2 regions of the Alkalibacterium putridalgicola genome follow, and region 2 is predicted to be linked to the other one. Evidence: predicted binding sites of a transcription regulator. Region 2 holds the regulator's gene; the other holds the start of a gene.
The links. Region 2 encodes Rex, which represses fermentation and respiration genes when NADH is low (regulators of the CRP and FNR family bind a similar motif). Its sites were predicted from a motif close to TTGTGAANTANTTCACAA; they were not measured.
Positions count from the first base shown of each region.

Region 1: a site for Rex is predicted at 3,118-3,135, ahead of AB4027_RS10770 (formate/nitrite transporter family protein). Genes of this name have one in related genera too.

Region 1 is NZ_CP162615.1:2,244,970-2,257,388, reverse strand. Features, by position in the region: gene AB4027_RS10785 (DEAD/DEAH box helicase) at 1-77, shown strand, start outside; gene AB4027_RS10780 (DUF1456 family protein) at 134-682, shown strand; partial or broken gene AB4027_RS10775 (cation:proton antiporter) at 773-1,884, opposite strand; gene AB4027_RS10770 (formate/nitrite transporter family protein) at 2,301-3,101, opposite strand; gene AB4027_RS10765 (DUF1456 family protein) at 3,354-3,881, shown strand; gene AB4027_RS10760 (magnesium transporter CorA family protein) at 4,280-5,239, shown strand; gene AB4027_RS10755 (peptidoglycan DD-metalloendopeptidase family protein) at 5,767-7,467, shown strand; gene AB4027_RS10750 (threonine/serine exporter family protein) at 8,191-8,658, opposite strand; gene AB4027_RS10745 (threonine/serine exporter family protein) at 8,680-9,438, opposite strand; gene AB4027_RS10740 (DUF1801 domain-containing protein) at 9,604-10,041, shown strand; gene AB4027_RS10735 (D-serine ammonia-lyase) at 10,180-11,529, shown strand; gene AB4027_RS10730 (hypothetical protein) at 11,674-12,171, shown strand; gene AB4027_RS10725 (undecaprenyl diphosphate synthase family protein) at 12,383-12,419, shown strand, end outside.
Region 2 is NZ_CP162615.1:2,138,197-2,150,615, reverse strand. Features, by position in the region: gene tsaD (tRNA (adenosine(37)-N6)-threonylcarbamoyltransferase complex transferase subunit TsaD) at 1-669, shown strand, start outside; gene AB4027_RS10200 (ABC-F family ATP-binding cassette domain-containing protein) at 1,197-3,149, opposite strand; gene AB4027_RS10195 (redox-sensing transcriptional repressor Rex) at 3,524-4,204, shown strand; gene AB4027_RS10190 (YdiK family protein) at 4,255-4,455, opposite strand; gene AB4027_RS10185 (lysostaphin resistance A-like protein) at 4,491-5,153, opposite strand; gene groES (co-chaperone GroES) at 5,395-5,679, shown strand; gene groL (chaperonin GroEL) at 5,737-7,362, shown strand; gene ltrA (group II intron reverse transcriptase/maturase) at 7,830-9,218, shown strand; gene menA (1,4-dihydroxy-2-naphthoate polyprenyltransferase) at 9,495-10,436, opposite strand; gene AB4027_RS10160 (FAD-dependent oxidoreductase) at 10,868-12,419, shown strand, end outside.

The sequences.
Region 1 (12,419 bases), 110 kb from region 2:
ATGATATACTAAAGAGAAAATATGCGATTGATTTCTTCAACGATATATTGGTTAATTCCTCTATTTCTATAGTTTAAACTTTATTTTCCATTCATCATCATTCCCGGTATACTATATGAAGAATAGAGCTAGTATGCATGAAGCATATCAGGAAGGTGCTGAAAGAACGAATAATAATGACCGATTAGTGCGGCTGCGGTACGCGCTGGATTTAAAGGATTCAGAAATGGTAGAGGTCTTCAATCTGGGGGAGGCGGATGTTTCTCTTGGGGATGTAAGATACCTGCTGTCCAAACAGGATGAGCGGGATGAGGAAGAGGACGATTTTACAGAAAATGTGTACCGAAAAGAATGTACCAATCGTTTGTTTGAATCCTTTCTCAACGGACTGATCGTCTACAAGAGAGGCCGTCAGACTTCAAAAACAGGTGAGCCTGTAAAAATGACGTATGCCTTGAAGTATGATAAGGATGTCAATAATATCTTGCTGAAGAAAGTGAAAGTGGCCATGAAACTTACGAATGAAGATATCCTCGATATTTTGGATGAGACCGGTGTTCATATCTCTAAAAGTGAATTAAGTGCTGTCTTGAGAAAAGAGGATCACCGCAATTATCAGGAATGCGGCGACCGGTATGCACGGAATTTTCTTAAGGGGCTTGCACTCTCATACAGAGGCTGATCTGGGGTAATTGAGCCAGTAGATTTCTGAAGGATAGTTAACAAATACAAGTAAACTCTAGTATCAGCTGGATCGCACTAAATGACTGCATCATTTAGCGTGATCCTTTTTTTGCAGTAGATGCGATAGAGGATAAACACCAAGACTTTGAAAGACGAAAGAAAAAAGTATGGTCAGAAAAGCGACTGATATCAAGAACGTATTCTGACCAACGCTCGTATTTTCTGTCCAGAGGAGAAGGACGATGGACATTGCCCCTTTTATACCTGACCAGGCAAGAAGGAAAAGTACCGAGAAAAAATGAAGAAACTTTTTCTTCCATTTAGGTACAAACATAAGCGTACTGCCTAAAACTAAAAAGCGTGCCAGAATAGAAAGTGTGAAAAAGATAAAAGCCGATAACCATAGTATGGGATTCCATATTTGAATATACGGGACAGATTGGATGCCAATAAAAAGAAACAGGACGGAAGTCAGTAAAGGATCGATTACGTTCCAGAAACCTCCCAAAGCTTTCCGGAAGTTATCTTCTTTCTTGTCATTTTTCGAAAAAGTAAATGATAAGAGTATGCCGGCTACCACGGTTGCCAGAACACCGGATGCATCTACCAGTTCTGCCAGTGCAAATCCGCCATAGGCAATCAGAATACTCAACATGACATGATATTCATGATGAGACGTAATGTGGATCGCCTGACTGAGTACCCAGCCAAAAACCAGGCCAACGCCTATCCCACCAAAAGATACATAGGTAAAATTTTCAAAAAACTGAAGAGGTGAAAATGACTGACCGGATTGGACCATTGAAAGAAGAATAGTGAAAATAACAATACTGGTCCCGTCATTTATCAATGATTCTCCTTCGACTATATTAGCAATCTCCTCGGCTCCTGAACTTTTTTTAAAATAGAGACGACCGAAACAGGGTCAGTAGGAACAAGGATCGCTGCAAGAAGAAGGGAAACATTCCATGCTAAAGGTTCAAAAAAAGAAGAAATCCAGTAAATGCCTGTTGCCAGCAGGAATAGTGTTGCAAGCATTCCTGCGGTGCTGAAAGTTAAAATCAGCCCAGCATTTTGCTTTAATGCATGTATGGAAAACTTGTAGGCCGAGACGAATAAAAGTCCTGGAATAAATATTTCATACAATAGGTCTCGTGAGACAGAAAAATGAGAGAATAGCGGCAGGAAAGAAAGCCCCATACCTACGAGGACTAACACTACCGGTACAGGAAAAAATTTTATTGACATCAATAGTATAAACAACCACACTGACGAGTAGTAGTACTAGAATCTGCTGAAGAACAACCATAATAAATACACCTTGCTTTCATAGGAATATATGTTCCTTTAATGTATAGAATAGCAAAGAAAACAGCAGAATCATAGAGAAGAGTCTTTTGCAGTCTTACGGATTTTCCCTGTACAGAACCATAAAGAGAAAAAAACTGTCCACCTTAATTTGATACTGCTCATTAAACAACGTTCTTGTCCGTTTCAAATCAGTTCAGTCAAAGTTTAAAAAGAAAAAGCGAAGGAACCAGTTTAAAGGTTCCTTCGCTTTTTAAACATTATTTATGGCTGGTATTTTTTGTGTTGAAAGCTTAAAAGGTGCCTGATCAGTCTTGATACACATGACTACGACGGTTAAGCCATGAATAGGTCAGACCTATAACGAGGCCTCCACCAACGAAATTTCCTAAGCCGGTAAGTAAAAAGTTCATCCCGACAGTATAAACATTCATACCGGTAACTGCTCCAGCTGCTGCAAAATAAGCAAGAGGGAATGAAGAAAAATTAGCGATAAGGTGCTCAAATCCTAAGAAGGCGAAAATGAAGATGATGAAGATCATGGCAATGACCTTACCGGCATCGTCTTTCATTCTAATCGTACTGAATACAGCTGTATTCACAATGATGTTTGCAAATATACCTTCAGTGAATATTTGTAAAGGGGTTTTAGCTAATTTACCTTCTATTGCCTTGAATAAGAAGTGATCAGCAGGCAAGTCCTGAAAAATAGAAGTTAGAGAAACCAGGTAACTTGATATGATCCCACCAATAAAATTAAACAGCAGACAGGTGAACAAAAGAATAAGTGCATTTTTAACTGTTAAGTATTTTCTGTGTACCGCCACAGTTGTATACATCATATTAGATGTACCCAGTTCTGCATTCATATAAATAATCATGACCAGAGACCAGCTGAACATAAATGAATATAAAAATTTTCCGGAACCCGGAATTGCTTTTTCAGCATATTGAGCTGTAATGACAGCGATAGCAGTGCCTAATGTTAAAAATAGTGTGGCAAGCATAGCACGGGCACCATACCCTAGTTTACTGACCTCAAACAACTGTTTTTTCTTTTCAATACTCTTTTCAATACTGTAAAAGAGACCTTGATAATTTGCATCCATGAACATTCCATCCTTTTTGTTAGGTTTTACACAATATTTACATCATACACCTTTCAGTTCATTTTGAAAATGAAAATCAGTATTATTTTCAAAAAAAATTATGACAAAAAAGACACATATGAGCTATCTTTTAATTGGTTCCGTTTTCCTCTATAAAAGGATAGATAACTTCTTTAGATTACAGCCCGTTACCGGTATACTAGACGAAGAAATGACTAATTAACTGGTACAGATCAGAAAGGTGTAAAAATCATGAATAATAACGACCGACTGGTGCGGCTGAGGTATGCACTGGATTTAAAAGATGCAGAATTGGTAGAGATTTTCAAGCTTGGAGAAAAGGAACTCTCTCTAGGAGATGTAAGGTATCTGCTTTCGAAACAAGAAGAGAAAGATTCTCCCGAAGATGAAGAAAACAGTTTTTCAGAGAATCTATATCGAAAGGAATGTACCAATCGGACATTTGAAGCATTCCTGAATGGACTGATCGTTTATAAAAGAGGCCGACAGCTGTCCAAAACAGGTGAACCTGTCAAAATGACGTACACCTTGAAACACGATAAAGACGTCAATAATATCTTGCTTAAGAAAGTGAAAGTAGCTTTGAAGCTGACAAATGAAGATGTTTTGGATATCCTTGAAGATGCCGATGTCTTTATTTCTAAAAGTGAGTTGAGTGCCGTTTTGAGAAAAGAAGACCACCGTAACTATCAGGAATGTGGCGACCGGTATGCGCGTAATTTCCTGAAAGGTTTGGCATTGAGAGAAAGATTGGACTAAACAGTAAAACACCCCTTTATTTCAGACAGAGATAAAGGGGTGTTTTACTGTTTAGTTGATTCCTTCTTTTAATAAGAAAGAGAGTGAAACGGGTCTTGCTGATCGAATAGAAAGACCTTACTGGCAGCAATGATTGATTCTAGAGGAAAGACAGTGAGATATAAGCAATGATTTATGTCAAAAAATAGTAACTCGTGCTTATCTTCCTGGGCGCTTGAAATGCGACAGAAAAAACGAAGAAGTGATGACTACTGAAAAACATTCCTGCCGTATGAGCTGTGGATCTTTGCGGCAAGACAGTTTAATATCTATTATACGTAATCTGTTATAAACTGAATATATGCTTTGAGCGTGCTTAATGAATGAAGGACTGTTTCACATGATTGGAGGGGAACCTGTTGATAGAGGCATATCGTACAAATGATCAAGGGAAAGTTGTTGAAGTAAACGAAGCCGGGACCAGACCGCCGGAGTGGTTGCATATTACTAAAGCAGATAGAGAAGAAATGAAAGGAATTGCGCAGAAGTATGCATTCCCGCTTGATTATTTGACAAGCGCATTTGATCCAGACGAAGTATCCAGGTCTGAAAATCTTGAAAAATCTGATAAGGATCGTCCAAGTTTACTGGTTTTACTTTATCCGATCAGAATAGAGAATAAAGATGAACTGGAATTTGTGACGCGGGCGCTATCTATCATTCTGACAGACAAACTGCTGATCACTGCTAGTGAAAAGACCCCACCAGTTATTGAAGAAATCATCAGGAACAAGCGCCAGCATCCTGTTAGAATTAAGAACCACACGGATTTTGTTCTGACAGTATCTGAATATATTGCCAGAGAATATATTCAGTGCCTAAAAGAAATCAATCGTGAGACAAGTAAACTGGAAGCCAATATAAAAAAATCCAGCAAGTCAGACAGTCTTTTCAAACTGATGAAACTGCAGAAAAGTATTGTATATTTCGATATCGCAATCGAAACGAATCATACTATATTTGAAGAACTGCGAGGAGCTGAACGTTATATAAAGATGGAAGAAAACAATGAAACGTTGCGGAATGTCAGTGTAGAAATGAATCAGGCCAAAAAAATGATCCGGCAAACGCATGAGCTTCTGGAAGACATCAGTGATACCTTCTCATCACTTATTTCTAATAATTTAAACAGGACCGTGCAGTTTCTGACGACGATTACGATTATTCTGACTATCCCGACCATTATTAGCTCGATGTGGGGAATGAATGTCCCTGTTCCATTTGAAAAGGTGAGCGACGGCTTCTGGATCATGTCGGCTATTATCCTGCTTCTTACCGGTCTGATAGCATATGGTTTGAAGAAGAGAGATTTCTTTTAAAGAAACCTTTGAACGGTAGAAAAAATAGAAGATCAATCGCTATAAATGAAAGCGCTTCATACTTTTAGGTGAATGCAGTTTAAAATAATAATCATTATCAAGAAGATAGACAGGACCTGTGAGAAGAACCCTGCTTAATCCAATGACAAGGGCAGCGGTTACTAGCCAAATTTTTTTAACTTGAAGATATTGTCTATGGAAGTAATCATAAGGTGAAAATCAGTAGTAATAATATGAGAAAGGTAGAGTTCTTCTGCAGGCGATTTTCTGTGGATATGTTATAGTCCGTTCATGCATTATCACTAAACTGATTTTGATTGTTTGATATAATACGTTTCACTGAAACGGATGGAACGTGTTAATCTTGTCTAAAATTTGTCTAAAATCAAGTGTAATATAACTGTAATCCACTATAGATTCTATAATTTCGGTAGGAGTGTTACTATAGGTCTACGTTAAAAATTAAAAAATTACTTTTATAGAGCTTATCGAATCGCAAAAGACAAAGACATAATGGAGGAAATCACTTGAAGAAGAAATTGATCGTGGGACTTGTTTCCTCAATGCTGTTGACGACCGCTGCACCGATGTTAGACAGTGTTGTTCAAGCAGAGGAATCCTTAGAAGAATTACAAAAAGAAAAAGAAAAGATCGAAAATCGTTCAGAAGAGTTAGGTTCAGTGATTGAAGAAACTGAATCAGAAATGAACAGTTTGGAACTGGAAAGACAAGAATTGGAAGCAAACATCCAGTCTCTTCAGATAACGATCCAGGAATTGACAGAAGATGTTGAAAAACAGGAAGGTCTCCTGTCAGAAAAAAATAAAGAGATCGACAAATTAAATGAAGAAATCGCAAACCTAACTGAAGCGATCGAACTGCGTAATGAAAAACTAATGACTCAAGCACGTGCGACACAGACTAAATGGAACCCGACGAATATCATACATATGATTATTTCGGCTGAAGACATTTCAGATTTAATTAGTCGAATGGGTGTTATCACTACATTAGTATCAGCAAATCAGACAGTGATCGAAGATCAGCGTCGCGACCAGGAAGCCCTTGTGGAAGCTGAATCAAAAGTACAGCTGGAGAAAGAACAAGCTGAAATATTATTAGCTGAAGTTAAAGCAAATCGTGAAGAACTGACGGTTCAGCAGGCTGAACTTGATGATGAAATCATGTATGTGGCTGAACGCTACCAGATGAATTCTGCTGAAAAAGACCAGTTCGTCAGTGAACAATTTGAACTCGCTCAGGAAACGATGGCCCTGAACGCCGATATCAAAGCAGAAGAAGAGCGTATCGCTGAAGAAAAACGTTTAGAAGAAGAACGTATTGCTGAAGAGAAGCGTCAGGAAGCATTGCGTATCGCTGAAGAGAAACGTCTGGAAGAAGAACGTATTGCAAGAGAAAAACGCGAAGAGGAAGAGCGCATCGCAAGAGAAGAACGTCTTGCTGAAGAAAAAGCCAAAGAAGAAGCAGCAGCTAAGGCAGCAGCAGCAGAAGAAGCCGCTGTACTGGCTGCTCAAAAACGTAAAGAAGAAGCAGCACAAAAAGATCAGGCAGAAAAAGAGGCATCAGAACGCGCAGCAGCTGAACGACGTCGTGAAGAACAGCGTCAGGAAGAAGAAGCTGCAGCTCAAGCACGAGCAGAAGAAAAGGCACGTGCTGAAGAAAGAGCAAGAGAAAAAGCGAGAGCCGAGGAGAGAGCAAGAGAAAAAGCAAGAGCCGAAGCTCAAGCCGAAGCTGAACGTAAAGCCGAAGCGGAACGTAAAGCAGCTGCAGCGGCAAAAGCTCAGCAAGAAAAAGAACAGGCTCAAGCATCAACCTCTTCAAACAGCGGATGGCTGCGACCTGCAAGTGGATATTTCAGTTCCAGCTATGGCTACCGTACTCACCCAGTGACCGGGGCTCGCGGATCATTCCATAATGGTCTTGATATTGCCGGTGGCGGACCGATCAGAGCAACACGTGCAGGTACGGTTGCAGCCGCTTCGTACTCAGGTACCTATGGCTATAGAGTGATCATCGACCATGGTGATGGATACAGAACATTGTATGCACACATGCAGCCCGGTTTGAATGTCTCTGTAGGACAAAGAGTCTCTCAAGGACAGCAACTAGGAATTATGGGCACGACTGGTCGTTCAACAGGTGTTCACTTACACTTTATTGTTTATAAAAATGGTAGAACTGTGAATCCGATAGATTACATTAGATAAGTAGAATATAGACTAAGAAAGAGGGTAGGACTTTTTGTCCCACCCTCTTTCCTGCGTTTAATCAAGTTAAAGCATTCTTCCAGCGGTATTATGACCAGTTGGTGCCGCAGTTTCTCAGGAAGTGGCTGCAAAAACTGTTTAGTGACAAGTTTAGGCTGAGATTTTACAGGAAGTAGTCTCAAAAGCTGTTTAGTGACAAGTTTAGGCTGAGATTTTACAGGAAGTAGTCTCAAAAGCTGTTTAGTGACAAGTTTATGCAGTGATTCTTCAGGAAGTGGTCACAAAAGCCGTTTAGTGACAAGTTTATGCTGTGATTTTACAGGAAGTAGTCTCAATCCCCTTATAGTGACAAGTTGATGCAGGATTCCACTAGGAAGTGGTGTCATGCAGCGAAATCATTCATTTGAATGTCCTCATTCTCGAACAGTTTTAAAAGAGCAAAAAAGGGCGGGAGTTTTTGTCCCGCCCTCCTTTCCGATCAGTTCCGATCAGTTTTGGAAACATGTTCTAAAAATTAGATCCGCCAATTATTTTATCAGAGCTGCTATGTCTTTGATCATTTATAGTTATGTTAACGCGTAACTTGCCCCAGTAGGATGCAAAGTGGCTGGGATCAATCTAGTGCATAGTCACTCCAATTGTCTTTACCGATACGGGCTGAAAATGTCTTGCCCCATTGCTTTTTCGTACGTGTGATTTCTGACTACACATATCAACTGTCTGCTAAGGAAGGTAACGCTTGTCTCTTTTATTAAAGGCTCGGCTGGAGAAGATTTGAAATAGCCCACTATTAAGAGATAGTCCTAAAGCGATGGCCCCCGATACTAAAAAGGTCTCTGTGCCGAATCTCAATGCTGCCTCTGAATTCCCTTCGATAAACGCGCGCATCATGTTATAAGCAGATCCGCCGGGAACGAGAGGGATGATTGCAGGAACAGTAAAAACAATGACAGGCATTCTATAGCGCCTGGCAAACCATTGACTCAGAAAGGCAATGAGAAACGAGGCTGCTCCGGCTCCAATAAAGAGAACTAGCTCAAACTGGAAAGCGATGATATAGTAAACGAGCCATCCAACGGCACCAGAAATACTGGAAGCGAACAGCGTACGGGTCGGAACGTTGTACATGACCCCAAATCCAAATGCAGCGATAAAAGCAGCTAAAAGATACGTGAGATAAGTTAAAGTCACAGTAGTCTGACTCCTTTCTTTTTATAAGAATGCGAGAACGATCGCTATACCGATCCCGATCGCACCGGCCGTGATCAATGCCTTAGCAAGGACGGCCACACCGGCAAGTAAATGACCAGCCATCAGATCTCTGAAACTGTTTGTAATAGCCATGCCGGGGACAAGCGACATTACACTGCCAATAATAATGACATTGAGATCCTGGCCAAATCCAAGAGTGATAAACAAGACTGCTAGAAGACCAATGAAAAATGAAGCGATCATTTCAGCAAAGAAGCTGACATTGGTCCAGTTGTTCACAACTTCATATAAGTAATGTCCTAATCCGCCGGCAATAAAAGCCGGGAGGACCTCCATGAAGGACCCGCCGAATAAAAGAGTAAAGCCGCCGCAGGCTAGAGCCATGGCTCCATTTCTCTGCAGACGAGTAAAATTCGTAGGGGTGTTTTTGATATTCGTCAGTTTATCTCTGACCTTTTTTGGAGGGAGATTTTTTTTAGCCAACTGTCTTGAGAGATCATTGACCATGGAAACTTTTTCCAGATTGGTATTTCTGTCATTCATACGCAGTAATTCGGTATGATCCAATCCGTCATTACCCTGAACTGTAATAATCAGAGCGGTAGGAACAACAAAGACGTTAATATTCTCAAGATGATAACTTTTAGCTATGCGGTAGAGTGTGTCCTCCACGCGGTAGGTTTCTGCGCCGTTTTCCAGCATGACTCTTCCAGCTTCAACACAGATATCCATAATTTCTGCTACAGGGTACTGCTGCATTCCTATCACTCCTCAAGAAACGTTCAATACGCTTAGTATAACGATTATTTCAGCCAATTGCTAATGGATTATTAGTCGACAAGCAACCTCTTTATCTGAAAGATCAGACGATATGGTAAACTGGAAGTAGTATCAAGAAAGAAACTGAACTGGGGGAGAGCCATCATGTACAAATTGAAAACACAGCCGACTGATGAAAGTGTGGTCGCCTTTATCGAATCAGTTGAAAATCCTAAAAAGCGTGAGGATGCCTTTCAACTGCTGGATATTTTTTCGGAAACAACTGGGATGGAACCTAAGATGTGGGGAGAAAGCATCATCGGTTATGGGGCTTATCATTATAAATACGAATCCGGACATGAAGGGGACGCAATGCTGGTCGGATTTTCACCGCGGAAAGTACGGTTTAGTCTGTATTTTGCAACAGGTAACGAAAAGCGTCAGGAACTGTTAAGGGATTTCGGCAAGCATAAAACCGGTAAAGCCTGTGTGTATGTCAATAAACTGGATGACATCGATACGGATGTTTTGAAGAAACTGATCAATCAGTCCATCAGCTATTTAACAGAAGTATACGGCGAAGAAAATATCACCAGGAAGTGAATTTTTAGAACAAAGATGCTAAAGATTATCTTCTGATTAGAAGGCCCTTTCATTCATTTTTCTGCTTTGTTTAGTATGCTATAATGATAACGCTGAACAGGAGATAGAAGTCGATCAAATAAAGAAAGGGAGACAGTGATGACAGATAAAAACATAGTTGAAATGATTGAACAGACACCCTTATTGAAGAATATAAAAAAAGGGGAAGAGGTTTTCTGGAAGAATACCATGGCGCTGCCGGCAGAAGAAGCGACAGCTCAAACCAAGTACTCCAAAGCTGATATCCTTGATGCGGAAGCGCGTCTGCAGCGTTTCGCCGCTTTTATCCGAGTGGCTTTTCCGGAGACAGAAGAAACAGCCGGCATTATTGAATCGCCTTTATCAGAGATAACGGAAATGAAAAACTATCTGGATGAAGCAATGGATGAAGACTTAGACGGACGTCTCTGGTTGAAACGCGATGATCTGCTTCCGATTTCAGGTACCATTAAAGCCAGAGGAGCGATTTATGAAGTACTCAAACATGCGGAAACATTGGCATTGGAGCATGGGCTGCTTAAGAATACGGATGAGGATTATGCAGTTTTCGCGAGTGACGAATTCAAATCCTTTTTCTCAAAACATAATATTACTGTAGGAACCACAGGAAATCTGGGTATCAGTGTCGGGACGATGGGACGTAAGTTAGGTTTTGAAGTCACCGTGCATATGTCAGTCGAAGCCAAACGCTGGAAAAAGGAATACTTAAGAAATATCGGTGTGGAAGTGATCGAACATGATACCGACTTCTCCAAAGCTGTTGAAAATGGTCGTGCGCAATCTGAAGCAGATCCGAACAGCTACTTTGTGGATGATGAGCATTCTGTAGAACTGTTTTTGGGTTACACGGCGGGCGGCTTACGCATGAAAGTACAGTTGGATATAGCAGGTATCCAGGTCGATGAAGATCATCCGCTGTTCGTCTATCTTCCCTGCGGTATCGGCGGCTCACCCGGCGGCATCACATTCGGACTCAAGCAAGCCTTTGGTGATCATGTCCACTGTTTCTTCGCTGAACCGACAAAAATGCCAAGCATGATGGTCGGTTTACTGAGTCAGAAATTCGATGAAGTCTCTGTCTTTGATTTAGGTTTAGGTGGTTTGACCGTCGCGGACGGACTGGCTGTTCCAAGAACGTCCGGTTTAGTGGCTAAGCTGATGCGCACTTTCTTTAGTGGTGGCTACACGGTGGATGATGACGTCTTTAAAGCTCTGTTATCAAGATTATACGGAATAGAAGGCATCTTCCTTGAACCGGCTGCAGTTGCCGGGATCGTTGGTCCGTATCGTCTGATGCAGTCCGAAGACGGTCAGGCTTACCTTCGTGAAAAAGGACTGACCGACAAAATGGATCAGGCGACACATATTGCCTGGGCGACCGGCGGCTCCATGGTCCCTGCGAAAGACCGCGAAGAGTTTCTCTTCGACGCAAAATCTTACACATTATAAAAAGAAACACGGAAAGAATAGTCATGACTGCCATGGCTATTCTTTTTTTTAGGAGATCGGCACTCGCGATCGTTTGGTTTACTTTGGAAAAACAGCCGAAACAGGACGCTGCATCTTATAGGGAATACTCAAGCAGGTGTTGTGGTGAGTACGCTGAATGAAGGGCACAATGGACGCGCTCAAATGTATTTTTCTGTGAGTACGTCCAATGAACGGATCAAAGGCATTACTCAAGCCAATGACATGGTGAGTACGCTGAATGAAGCTCACAATGGACGTGCTCAAATGTATTTATCTATGAGTACGTCCAATGAACGGATCAAAGGCACTGCTCAAGCCCATTATGGGGTGAGTACGCTGAATGAAGCTCACAATGAACGCGCTCAAATGGATTTCTCTGTGAGTACGTCGAATGAACGGATCAAAGGCATTACTCAAGCAAATGACAAGGTGAGTACGCTGAATGAAGCTCACAATGGCCGTGCGCAAATGTATTTTTCTGTGAGTACGTCCAATGAACGGATCAAAGGTATTACTCAAGCAAATGACAAGGTGAGTACGGTGAATGAAGCTCACAATGGCCGTGTGCAAATGGATTTCTCTGTGAGTACGTCGAATGAACGCTTAAGATACTTATGTTAAGCGCAATCTCCGTTATTTGATTGATTAAAAGCCAGGAAAGACTTTTATCCCCCTTCCTTTGCCATTGAAAAGGGAACAAGCGGCAATGGAAAAACTATTTTGAATTCAATTGCAACGATTTAGTTGATGAATAGTGGTAAAAAACGGTATGATAATACTAACAAAGCTTACGCGATTTTTGAGTTTATTTGAGAAGGAGATTAGTATACGTATGAAAAAATACAAACGTTTACCTAAACATATTGGTG
Region 2 (12,419 bases):
ATCAAAGGCCACATTTTTGCAAACCAGTTAGTCACGCCTCTTGAATTCCCGCTGCTGTCCTTAGTCGTCAGTGGAGGGCATACGGAGCTTCTCTATATGGCGTCTGAAGATTCTTATGAGATCGTCGGAGAAACACGTGATGATGCCGCCGGTGAAGCATACGATAAGATCGGGCGCGTGCTGGGTGTGCCTTACCCAGGCGGTAAACATATCGATCAGATGGCTCATGAAGGGAAAGATACGTATGAATTTCCGCGAGCAATGATCCAGGATGATAATTTCGATTTCAGTTTCAGTGGATTGAAAAGTTCGTTCATCAATACCGTCCATAATGCGAAGCAGAAAAATGAGGAAATCAACGCCAATGATCTGGCCGCAAGTTTTCAGGCTGCTGTGATCGATGTACTTGTCGACAAGACGATACGGGCAGCCAAGGAGAAAAATGTCAGACAGCTGATCCTGGCTGGGGGAGTGGCTGCCAATAAAGGCCTGCGCACCGCTTTGGAGAAAGCAGTGTCTGAAGAACTGACCGATGTGGAACTGCTTATCCCGCCGCTCGAATTGTGCGGAGATAATGCCGCAATGATCGGCGCTGCTGCATATGTTCAGCTTAAAAACAATAATTACGCCGATTTTTCACTAAACGGCAGACCAGGATTATCAGTATAAGGTAGATTATCTATATTAACTGATTTTCAGCAGCGATGTATCAGCTATTTTCTGATACATCGCTGTCTTTTTATATTTATCGACGATTGCGTGCCCTTCGTGAAGAGTGAGGAGCAGTGGAGGTCACGGAAAAGACAATTGCGTGCCCTTCGTGAAGAGTGAGAAGCAGCGGAGGTAACGCAAAAGTGAATCGCGTGCCCTTCGTGAAGAGTGAGGAGCAGTGGAGGTAACGCAAAAGGAAAATGCGTGCCCTTCGAGAAGTTTAGGAAGCGGTGAAAGTCACGGAAAAGTGAATTGCGTGCCCTTCACGAGATTTAGGAAGCAGTGGAGGTCACGGAAAAGACAATTGCGTGCCCTTCACGAGATTTACGAAGTAATAAAGGTCACACAAATGACCAGAGAGTGACCTTTAAGGAGATTGCGGAGCTGTGAAGGGCACTCTCTAAACATAAAAACCAATAAAAGATCAGAAAATAATGAAAGCAGCAGATCAGGAGATGTTACATCCTGATCTGCTGCTTTTTCAATTAATTCAAATCGTCCAAGGCGAGCTGTTTTTCTTCCCATTCCTCAAGCAAGGTTTCTTGCTTGGACTGCAGTTCCTGATTTTTTTTGGCGAGACGTTCGAGCTCTTCAAAATCATTGGATATCTCCGGTTCACTCAAGGCTTCCTGGACAGACTGTATCTTTTCTTCCAGTTCTTCGAGTTCATCTTCGATAGCTTGAACAGCACGTTCAAGCTTCCGCTGATTCTTCTGATTCTCTTTCTGTGCTTCAAACGATTGTTTCGTGGTTGAAGGAGAAGAATCACTCTGTCCGTCTTCCTCTTCTTTTTCAGAAGACGTCAGTTGTTCCAGGGCTTCGAGCTCGGCTTTCTTTTGAAGGTAATAATCGTAGTCCCCAAGATAGACATCAGCGCCATTCTCGTTCAACTCAATGACTTTTGTGGCCAGACGGTTAATAAAGTAACGGTCATGAGAGACGAACAGCAAAGTGCCTGTATAATCGATAAGGGCGTTTTCAAGGACTTCTTTTGAATCGATGTCCAGATGGTTGGTTGGTTCGTCTAAAAGCAGGAAATTATTCTTTTCCAAGGACAGTTTGGCTAAAGCCACACGCGCTTTTTCGCCACCACTTAAAGAGGCGATGGATTTTTCGACATCATCACCGCTGAAGAGAAAAGAACCTAACAATGTTCGTATCGTCTGTTCCGGGAGACTAGGATGGTCGTCCCACACTTCATTCAATACCGTTTTCTTATTATTCAACAGATTCTGTTCCTGATCATAATATCCCAGATCGACTTTTGCTCCGTATGAAACATTACCGCCAAGAGCGGGGATCATCTGATTGACCGTTTTCAGCAGTGTCGTTTTTCCGATCCCATTGGGTCCGACGACAGCAATCGACTCCTCTTTTCGGATGTCCAGATCGATATGACTCGAGAGAGCAGTGGTTTCATATCCGATGGTCAAATCGTCAGTCTGCAGAACGATCTGTCCCGATTCTCTACCTGTCTGGAACTGGAAATGGGCGCTTTTTTCGTCATTTTGCGGCTTGGATAAAGGGTCCATTTTCTCCAGCTGTTTTCGGCGAGCCTGTGCCCGTTTTGTGGTTGAGGCACGTACGATATTTTTGTCGACAAAATCTTCGAGTTTAGCGATTTTTTTCTGCTGTTTCTCAAAGACCTTCCATTCACGTTTGATTTTTTCTGCTTTTAATTTCAGATAATTCGTATAGTTGCCCGGGAAATAATCCACGGACCCTCTGCTCACTTCGTAAACCTCGTTGATCACCTTGTCTAAAAAGTACCGGTCGTGAGAAACGATCAGGAGGGCTTTGGAATAGTTCTGCAGATACGTTTCCAGCCAGGAAAGCGTATCGATATCCAGATGGTTGGTCGGTTCATCCAGAATCAGCAAATCTTTTTTCTCTAAAAGCAGCTGGGCAAGGGCTAGGCGTGTTTTCTGTCCGCCTGACAGATTTTGTATTGGCGTGTCATAGTCTTCTTCATAAAACCTGAAGCCATGAAGGACGGAACGGATCTCGCTCTCGATCCCATAGCCGTTTTTTTCATGAAAAGTCAATTGCAGGGTATCGTAGCGTTTAAGCAGTTCGTCATAGTCACGGCCCGATTTTTCAAGGGCTGGATCGCTCAGCTGCGATTCGATGTCGCGCATCTGTTGTTCCATATCAAGCAGTGGTTCGGCGATTTTCATCATTTCATCCCAAATCGTCAGCGAGGAGTCGAGTCCTGTGTACTGATCAAGGTAACCGATGGTGATATCCTTTTTCTTGTGGATATTTCCGGAATCCGGTTCTTCCCGACCGGATAATATTTCAAGCAGGGTCGTTTTGCCGGCACCGTTCCTTCCGACCAGACCGATACGTGCGTTGTCTTTGATTTCAATGGAGACATTATCGAACAGTTTATCTGCACCGAAATAACGCGAAATTTTTTCAGTTTGTAAAAGTATCATGTTAGTATCCTCATTTTCATAAAAATTACCTTAATTCATCTCTTAATAGTTTAGCATACATACAGCAGATAACAATACAGGAGTCCAGTGATATAAGATTATATTGTGAATCACATTCTCAATTAAGAATCAGCTATTATCATGTACGATTGCTCACTAATCGTTTTAACGTTCATATATATACAATTTAGATGTACTCCAAAGTTTATGAATATTCTTAGAATTCAGGCTATTTTACTTTTATTTAGTAAGATTAATGCTATAATAGAAAGTGGCATATTACTTATAGTTTGTGAATGCACAAAGACTGAATAAACAGTAATTTATAATGATTAAACTAAAGTTAATTTAAAATCGGATAAGGAGAATGAATGATGGTTGAAAAGAAAATACCTAAAGCGACAGCGAGACGTTTGCCGCTGTACTATCGCTATTTGAGGTTTTTATATGAAGCAGGCAAGGAACGCATCTCATCTGCCAAGTTAAGTGAAGCCGTAAAAGTGGACAGCGCAACGATCCGACGCGACTTTTCATATTTCGGTGCTCTAGGTAAAAGAGGTTATGGTTATGATGTTGAAGCGTTAATGAACTTTTTCAGTAAAACGCTGAATCAGGATAGACTGACCAACGTTGCCCTGATCGGTGTAGGTAATTTGGGACAGGCGTTACTGAACTATAATTTCCGTCGCAATAATAATATCCGCATCAGTGCCGGATTTGATGTCAAAGATGAACTGATCGGAACGATCCATCAAGGTGTGCCGATCTACTCCATAGATGAAATGGTAGAACAGCTCGACCTGCAGCAAATCGATGTGGCCATCATAACAGTCCCTTCAGAAATCGCTCAGGATATGGCCAACCAGCTGGTTGAAGGTGGAGTTAAAGGTATCATGAATTTCACGCCGATCCGTGTGACGGTGCCTAAACATATCCGCGTCCATAATGTTGATTTGACAAATGAGCTGCAGACACTGATCTACTTTATCAATTACTATCAGGATCTGGAAAATTCAGATGACCCGGATGAACCGTTGAATGATTTTATTATCTAAATTGAAATTAAAAAAGCGTACCCGCTTGATTAGAGCGGGTACGCTTTTAGTTATCTCTTACTTTTTTTGATGTTGTAATAGGCTTGCGCCAAACGTGTCCCGTTCACAAAGTCCTTTGTTGCAAAAAGGGCAAACAGATAGGAAAAGAACCCCCACCCATTTGATGAAACCGAGTCAATGGTGAAGAAGAGGAAAAGTGCAAAGAATACATATTTAAAAACGATTTGTAGTTTAAGCTGTTTTTCTGTCATAGTGGATCCTTTCTACGTGGGAAAATTAGTCATGATCAGAGGAAATATAGGTTCGCAATTACGGCCAGGGTATTCATCAGACAATGCGCAATGATCGGTGTCCAGATATTCTTGGTTTTGAAGTAAAGCCAGGAGAATACAAACCCCATGGATGAATAGACAAGTAGCAGACCGTCAAAATGGACGAAAGCAAACAATAGTGAACTGATGACCGCTGCACCGATACCGCCAGTTTTTTCAATGAGCATCCCAAAAATCGCTTTTCGAAATACGAATTCTTCCATGACCGGCCCGGCCACTCCTATGAGAAGGATGAAGACAGGGTAGTTTCTGACCACTTCGACAAGCATTTGTGTATTCTGAGACTCCATCGGTGATCCCAGCAACTGGACCTCGACGATGCTCGCCAGGTTCTGTGCAAAGAGGGCGATAAAGATACCGGCGATCCCCCATAGCAGAACGTCTTTCTTCTGCTTGTTTAGAGGTTTTTCAAATGGAAAATGCATATGAAATCTTTTTTCGATCGCTATCATACCGACCGCACCTAGAGTGAAGAGGACGAGTGACGGTGTCAAAAATCCTATCGTTCCTAATGATTCAGGTAGAAAGACAGGAATGACCCCTGCCAGGACTTGAACAAGCAGGAAAAGTATGATGATACGTGTTGCCGCTTTTTTATTTAAAGTGATTTGATCCATTAAAGTCATCCTTTGTTTGTTATATACAATACTAGTAATTTAACACAAATAGAGGTCCGTTTCCACACAAGGAAAAATGAATGTTTTTTTAAGATAGGGCTTGCAAGATCATTCTGTTTTGAATATACTTAGAATTGGAGTTAGCACTCGACTGGTTAGAGTGCTAAAACTCACTTATTCACTAGCTGATAGTGAAAAAAATAAGACAAAACAAACAATTTACTTATGGAGGGATTACATTATGTTGAAACCTTTAGGAAATCGCGTACTTCTTGAAGTGAAAAAAGAAGAAGAAAAAACTGCAAGCGGCTTGGTCCTGCCGGATTCTGCCAAAGAAAAACCACAGACAGCCGTAGTAGTCGCTGCAGGAGAAGGTAGACTGCTTGATAATGGTAACTATTCCAAACCAGCCGTTTCAGTTGGCGACAAAGTTATCTTTGAAAAATATGCCGGATCTGAGATCAAATATCAGGGGACCGAATATTTAGTTGTCAAAGATACAGACATCATTGCGATCGTCGAATAATTCATTCGTTTTAACGATTTCATTTTCAATATAATCAACGAAGGAGAGAATTAAAACATGGCTAAAGATATTAAATTTTCTGAAGATGCCCGTGCAGCAATGCTGCGCGGAGTAGATAAACTGGCAAATACAGTTAAAGTAACATTAGGTCCAAAAGGCCGAAACGTCATTTTAGATAAATCATTCGGTGCTCCTCAAATCACTAATGACGGAGTCACGATCGCAAAAGAAATCGAACTGGAAGATAAATTTGAAAACATGGGTGCCCAGCTGGTCGTTGAAGTGGCAAGCAAAACCAACGATATTGCCGGCGACGGTACAACTACAGCAACTGTATTAGCTCAAGCTATCGTCAACGAAGGTATGAAAAATGTGACAGCTGGTGCTAACCCGGTCGGTATCCGTCGTGGAATCGAAATGGCAACGAAGAAAGCTGTTGAGTCACTTCGCGAGATTTCAACACAAGTTGCTGACAAAGAATCTATTGCACAGATCGCAGCAATCTCTTCCGGAGACGAGGAAATCGGTCACTTGCTTGCAGACGCTATGGAAAGAGTCGGCAGTGACGGCGTAATCACGATAGAAGAGTCTCAAGGTATCGAAACAGAACTGGATGTCGTTGAAGGGATGCAGTTTGACCGTGGATACTTATCTCAGTACATGGTGACAGACAACGAGAAGATGGAAGCTAGTCTTGATAATCCGTATGTCCTGATCACAGACAAGAAAATCTCATCTGTTCAGGAGATTTTACCCGTCCTTGAAAATATCATGCAGCAGAATCGTCCGCTGCTGATCATTGCTGATGATATCGAAGGCGAAGCTCTTCCTACATTAGTCCTGAACAAGATCCGTGGCACATTGAATGTTGTTGCCGTTAAAGCACCTGGCTTCGGTGATCGCCGTAAAGGTATGCTTGAGGATATCGCTACACTGACGAACGGAACTGTCGTTACAAGTGACTTAGGTCTGGATCTTAAAGATATGACCATCGACCAGCTAGGTACGGCAGGTAAAGTCGTTGTGACGAAAGATGATACAACGATCGTTGAAGGTGCCGGTGATGCAGCATCCATCGAACAGCGTGTCGGCATGCTGCGTTCTCAAGCTGAAGAAACCACCTCTGAGTTTGACCGTGAAAAACTTCAGGAACGTATCGCCAAGTTAGCCGGCGGTGTGGCTGTGATCAAAGTGGGTGCAGCAACTGAAACGGAAATCAAAGAACGTAAACTGCGTATTGAAGATGCATTGAATGCTGCACGTGCGGCCGTTGAAGAAGGCGTGATTGCCGGCGGAGGGACTGCATATATCAATATCTTAAATAAACTGGAAGAAATCGACGCTGAAGGCGACGAAGAGACCGGCGTGAAGATCGTCCTGCGTGCTTTGGAAGAACCTGTCCGTCAGATCGCTCAAAATGCTGGACTTGACGGCAGTGTCATCGTTGAACGTCTGAAACATGTTGAGCCAGGAATTGGCTTTAACGCCGCAACTGGGGAAATGGTCAATATGGTTGAAGCGGGTATCATCGATCCAACTAAAGTTACCCGTTCAGCTCTTCAGAATGCTGCATCTGTATCAGCCCTACTTCTTACAACAGAAGCAGCTGTCGCAGAAATCCCTGAAGAAAATGACAATCAGGCTGGCGGAATGAATCCCGGCGGCATGGGCGGCATGATGTAATAACGAGATTTATTTCCTGAACAATATAGATATTTTAGATGAAAAGAGGGTAGGACTTTTGTCCTACCCTCTTTGGTGATGTGCGCCCGGCATGGGCGACAACTTGGTGGTGAAAGTCCACTACAGACTTGGCAGTAGGAACTGTTAGCGAAAGACAAGGGTGTCCGCCGTGAGGCGGAATCTGAAGGAAGTCGGACGCAAATGCTTGCACTGACGAACAGAAACTTCATACCAAGGCTTAATAGAACGGATGAGCTTGCATCACAAAGTGAAGTCCGATACTGCCCGAATTCTATTGAGTAAATGAAGCAGTGACGTGAGCAGAAGGTTGTCGTTCTTACCCGGGGAGGTCTCGTCAGCGCTTAGTAGTAACAACGAATGGCGAGAAGTCAGCCGAGGTCATAGTAGGGAAAATGTACCGAAGGACCGAACAATATCAATACTTTGAAGATTGGAGGTTAGGCATTATGACAAACGCAGAAAACGACCCACGGGTTGGCAAACTACAAAGGGATAAGCTGGAAGCGAAAGAGTATGTAGATGTGCGGAGTAATCGCCTAGGTGAATGTAAAGACAAGTATGGTGAGTCTCTCATGAGGCTCGTTGTAAGTGAGAAGAATCTATTTGAAGCGGCTAAAATTGTTAAACGCAATAAAGGAGCTGCTGGAGTAGATGGTATGACAGTTAATGAGATAGAATCACATATCATGGAAATGAGTCCGTATTTAAAAAAGAAACTGTTAGACGGCACCTATAAACCACAACCGGTCAGACGGGTGGAAATTCCCAAAGCGAATGGGGGTATCCGAAAACTGGGCATTCCAGTGGTACGGGACCGAGTGGTCCAGCAAGCCATCAGGCAAGTGATAGAACCTATCATTGATAAACATTTCCTCCCACACAGTCATGGGTTCCGTAAAGGGAAAAGCAATCATACAGCTCTGAAAGAGTGTGTCGACTATTATCAGCAAGGCTACAAAGTGGCCGTCGATTGTGACCTGAAACAGTGCTTTGACACACTCAATCATGATAAGCTGATGTACTATCTCGAACAGTATATACAGGACAAAATGATTCTGAAAATTATCCGTAAGTTCTTACAGAGCGGTGTCATAGATCTGTCTGGCGAATTCGTAGAAAGTAACACAGGCGCACCACAAGGTGGCGTGATTTCGCCCCTACTCAGTAACGTATACTTACATGAACTGGATAAAGAAATGAAGCAGAGAGGACATCGTTTCGTTCGGTTCGCTGATGACTTCGTCATCTTTGTGAAGTCAAAACGAGCCGGTGAACGTGTGCTCCAAAGCATCACTCGCTTCATTGAAAAAGACCTGAAACTAACTGTCAACCAAGAGAAAAGTAAAGTGGGTTCACCAACGCGTTTAAAGTTCTTGGGTTGTCTGATAACCACAGTGAATGGGGTCTGTCGCTACAGACCTTCGAACGAAGCCAAAGCGAAATTCATTCGCACCTTGAAACGCTTGACCAAACGTAAGCGAGCAGGGAAGTTTGATGAGATTGTCAAAGAGATAAACAGCCGAACAAGAGGCTGGATAAATTATTTTGGCACAGGCTTCATCAAAACCTTCGTAACTAAAGTGGAGCAATGGCTCCATCACCGAATCAGGCAGCTAATTTTAAAGAGATGGAAAAATCCACGTACTAAGATTAGCAGATTAATGCGCTTAGGTCTAGATATAGATAGTGCCAAACGCATAGGCTATTCCAGAAAGAAATACTGGAGACTGTCAAAAACACCTGAAGTTCATTGGGTGCTTACAACGAAAAGACTCTACCGGTGGAACGTAGTTTCACTACGAGACCTGGCAGAGTCTGCTTACTTAAGATATTGAACCGCCGTATACGGAACCGTACGTACGGTGGTGTGAGAGGACGATAAATGAATTAATCATTTATCTCCTACTCGATTCCGAATCATTTGTTATAAACGTGTTCCAATAAACAGCCCCGCCGATAACTCCTTCAGCAGTTATCGGCGGGGCTGCGTTAGAAGCTACAGGGCTAAACGCTTTTTGTCCCGTCCTCTTAAATTCTTTGATCGATCAGAGACTCATGCCGGAATGATGATCTTGGGCCGACGTTAGAGCGCTGATAAATATTCTTGAAATTTATACAAAAAATAAGCTGAGAGCCAGCAGGCCGACTTCTACACTGCTGAAAAGGACTACATTTTTGATAGCTACCACAAACGTTTCCGTTTTTATCTGTTTTTGGTTGTAGGCATTCAAGTTCTTTTTGATCAAGGGGAAAGTAATGAAAACAGCGAGCATTAAAGGATGAAGGTACCCCAGGACAACAGATAAAGCGATGATCACATAACTGAGATACATCAACAGATTAAAAAGTAAAACAGCTCTTTCTTTCCCGATATAAAAGGGGAGAGTAAACCGGTTATTGACGATATCCTCTTCAAGGTCACACGTGTTGTTAGCTAGCATGATATTTGAAATCAGAAATACAGTCGGCAATGATACTAAAAAGACTGAAAAGATAGCCTGCAGATTACCGGTCAGTAAAAATTCAGGTCCCTCAAAAGCTAAACGGATCAGACTGCCATCTGAATCATTGATCAGCACTGCAATAAAGAAAATGCCAAAGCCCATAGTCAGTCCGGAAAGTATTTCTCCCAATGGCGTTCTAGAGATAGGTATTGGTCCGAACGTATAAAAGATCCCTATAGCAAAACAAACAACCCCGATAGCCAAAAGTAAAAATGTTGTCCGATAGACTAGTATTAAACCCAGTACTATGGAAAGTCCAAGCATAATAAAAATCAGACGAATCACTTTCTTTTCTGATAAACCGGTACGTCCGATAATATTGACGTTCTGCTGATATGTTTTATCTTTTGCTTTTTGAAAATCCATTAGATTATTAATGGCTGTTGTCGTCATATCAAACAAAATCATGGCGACAAAAAAGAGAAGCGTGTTCCAAAAGTTGAATTCGGAAAAGTAGTAAGCCGAAAACAACACGCCGAGGAGGAACGGGAATAAACTGGCGATTTTAGTTTGTATTTCCACTAATTTCATGAATACAGATACTTTCATTTTGATCTTCCTTCTTTTTCTATTTTGATTCTTTGCAACTAGCATGACATTACTGCTTCTAAAATACTCTGCTATAGAGTATAACATAAAACTACAGGAGGAAATATGAGATTTTATCTTCTGACATTTTATATTAGTGAGAGAAATAAGGATAAAAAAAACAAGGACGTAGTCGGAAAGACGGTGTGAGACAATAATTGTCACATAAAATTAATATTCTCTCGAGTTATTGAAATTTGTCTCATATTAACTAGACAAAATTTTTCTTCTAATGTATAATTAATCCTGTTGCATGTGAAAGTTTAAACATTGTCTGCTGTTCTATTTTCAGACGCAATCTGCCTTTTAGGGTTTATAAATAAGTATTATCATAATCTTGTAAGAAAAGTTTGTTTAAACTGTTGTGTAAAAAATATTAAGGAGTGGGAAGAATGTCCCAAAAAAACATAGTCGTCGTCGGTGCGGGATTTGCCGGAGTTGCGGCAACTAAAAGACTCGCTAAACGATTCAAGAAAAATGAAGATGTTACGATTACATTGATCGATCGTCATCCTTATCAAACATATATGACTGAACTTCATGAAGTTGCTGGTGGGCGTGTAGAACCTGATGCGATTCAGTTTGATCTGCAGCGTCTGTTCAGCCGTAAGAAGAACGTGAAGTTGGTGACTGACAATGTACTTGATATCGATCATGATAAAAACATAGTCAAGACTGAGAATGATTCTTATTCATTCGATTATCTGATTTTAGGTATGGGTGGAGAACCCAACGACTTTGGCACTCCTGGTGTTAAAGACCATGCCTTCACACTGTGGTCTATGGAAGATGCAATCAAGATTCGTGAACACATTGAGAGCACAGTTGCCGAAGCCTCAACTGTACGTGACGATGCCAAGCGTAAAGCCATGCTGACATTCACTGTCTGCGGCTCCGGTTTTACAGGGATCGAAATGGTCGGTGAACTCGCAGACTGGAAAGACCGTCTTGCAAAAGATCATAAAGTCGATCCAGATGAAATCTCACTGATCGTTGTTGAAGCTATTCCGACTATTTTAAATATGATATCACGTAAAAATGCTGAAAAAGCAGAACGTTATATGGAAAAAAGAGGAATCAAAATCCTCAAAAGTTCTCCTATTGTAAAAGTGGCACCTGATCATATCGAACTGAAATCTGGAGAAAAAATACCGACACATACTCTTATCTGGACAGCCGGTGTTAAAGCCAACTCTGATACAGAAGATTTCGGACTGGAAAAAGCACGTGCCAATCGTTTAGTGGCTAATGAGTACATGGAAGCTGAAGGTTATGATGATGTTTATGTTATCGGTGACCTGGTTTACTATGTAGAGGAAGATGGGGCTCCAACTCCTCAAATCGTTCAGGCTGCTGAACAGACCGGACATACAGCTGCCGAAAACATTGCCGCTGCTATTGAAGGTACTGAAAAGCACAAACATGAAAGTAATTATCAGGGCTTCATGGTTTCCATCGGATCGACATATGGTGTAGCTGAATTGATGGGCAAGTATAATCTCTCTGGCTTCTTTGCTATTTTAGTTAAACACTTGGTCAATCTTCTTTACTTCTTTGAAATCCGTTCTGGATACTATGCCGTTCAATATGTTTTCCATGAGTTCTTCCATATTAGAGATAAACGGAATATTTTCCGCGGACATCTTTCCCGATATGGCAATGTGCTGTGGAGTGTTCCACTGAGGGTATTCTTCGGTAGTATGTGGCTCGTTGAAGGACTGAAAAAAGCTTTTGGTTTATTCGGTTCAGAAAGCTGGTTCACTGATAGAGTGGCTTTACCATTCTCATGGCTCCAGGATGCAACTTCCGGTGCTTCACCTGCTGCCGAAACAGCAGCGGCTGATCCGGTATTTGGACTAAGTTATGTATATGGTGAAGAACCTATGATGATTTTAAAGGAAGCACCAGGCTGGTTTGAAGCGATCATGGAGTTTATGATTCCAA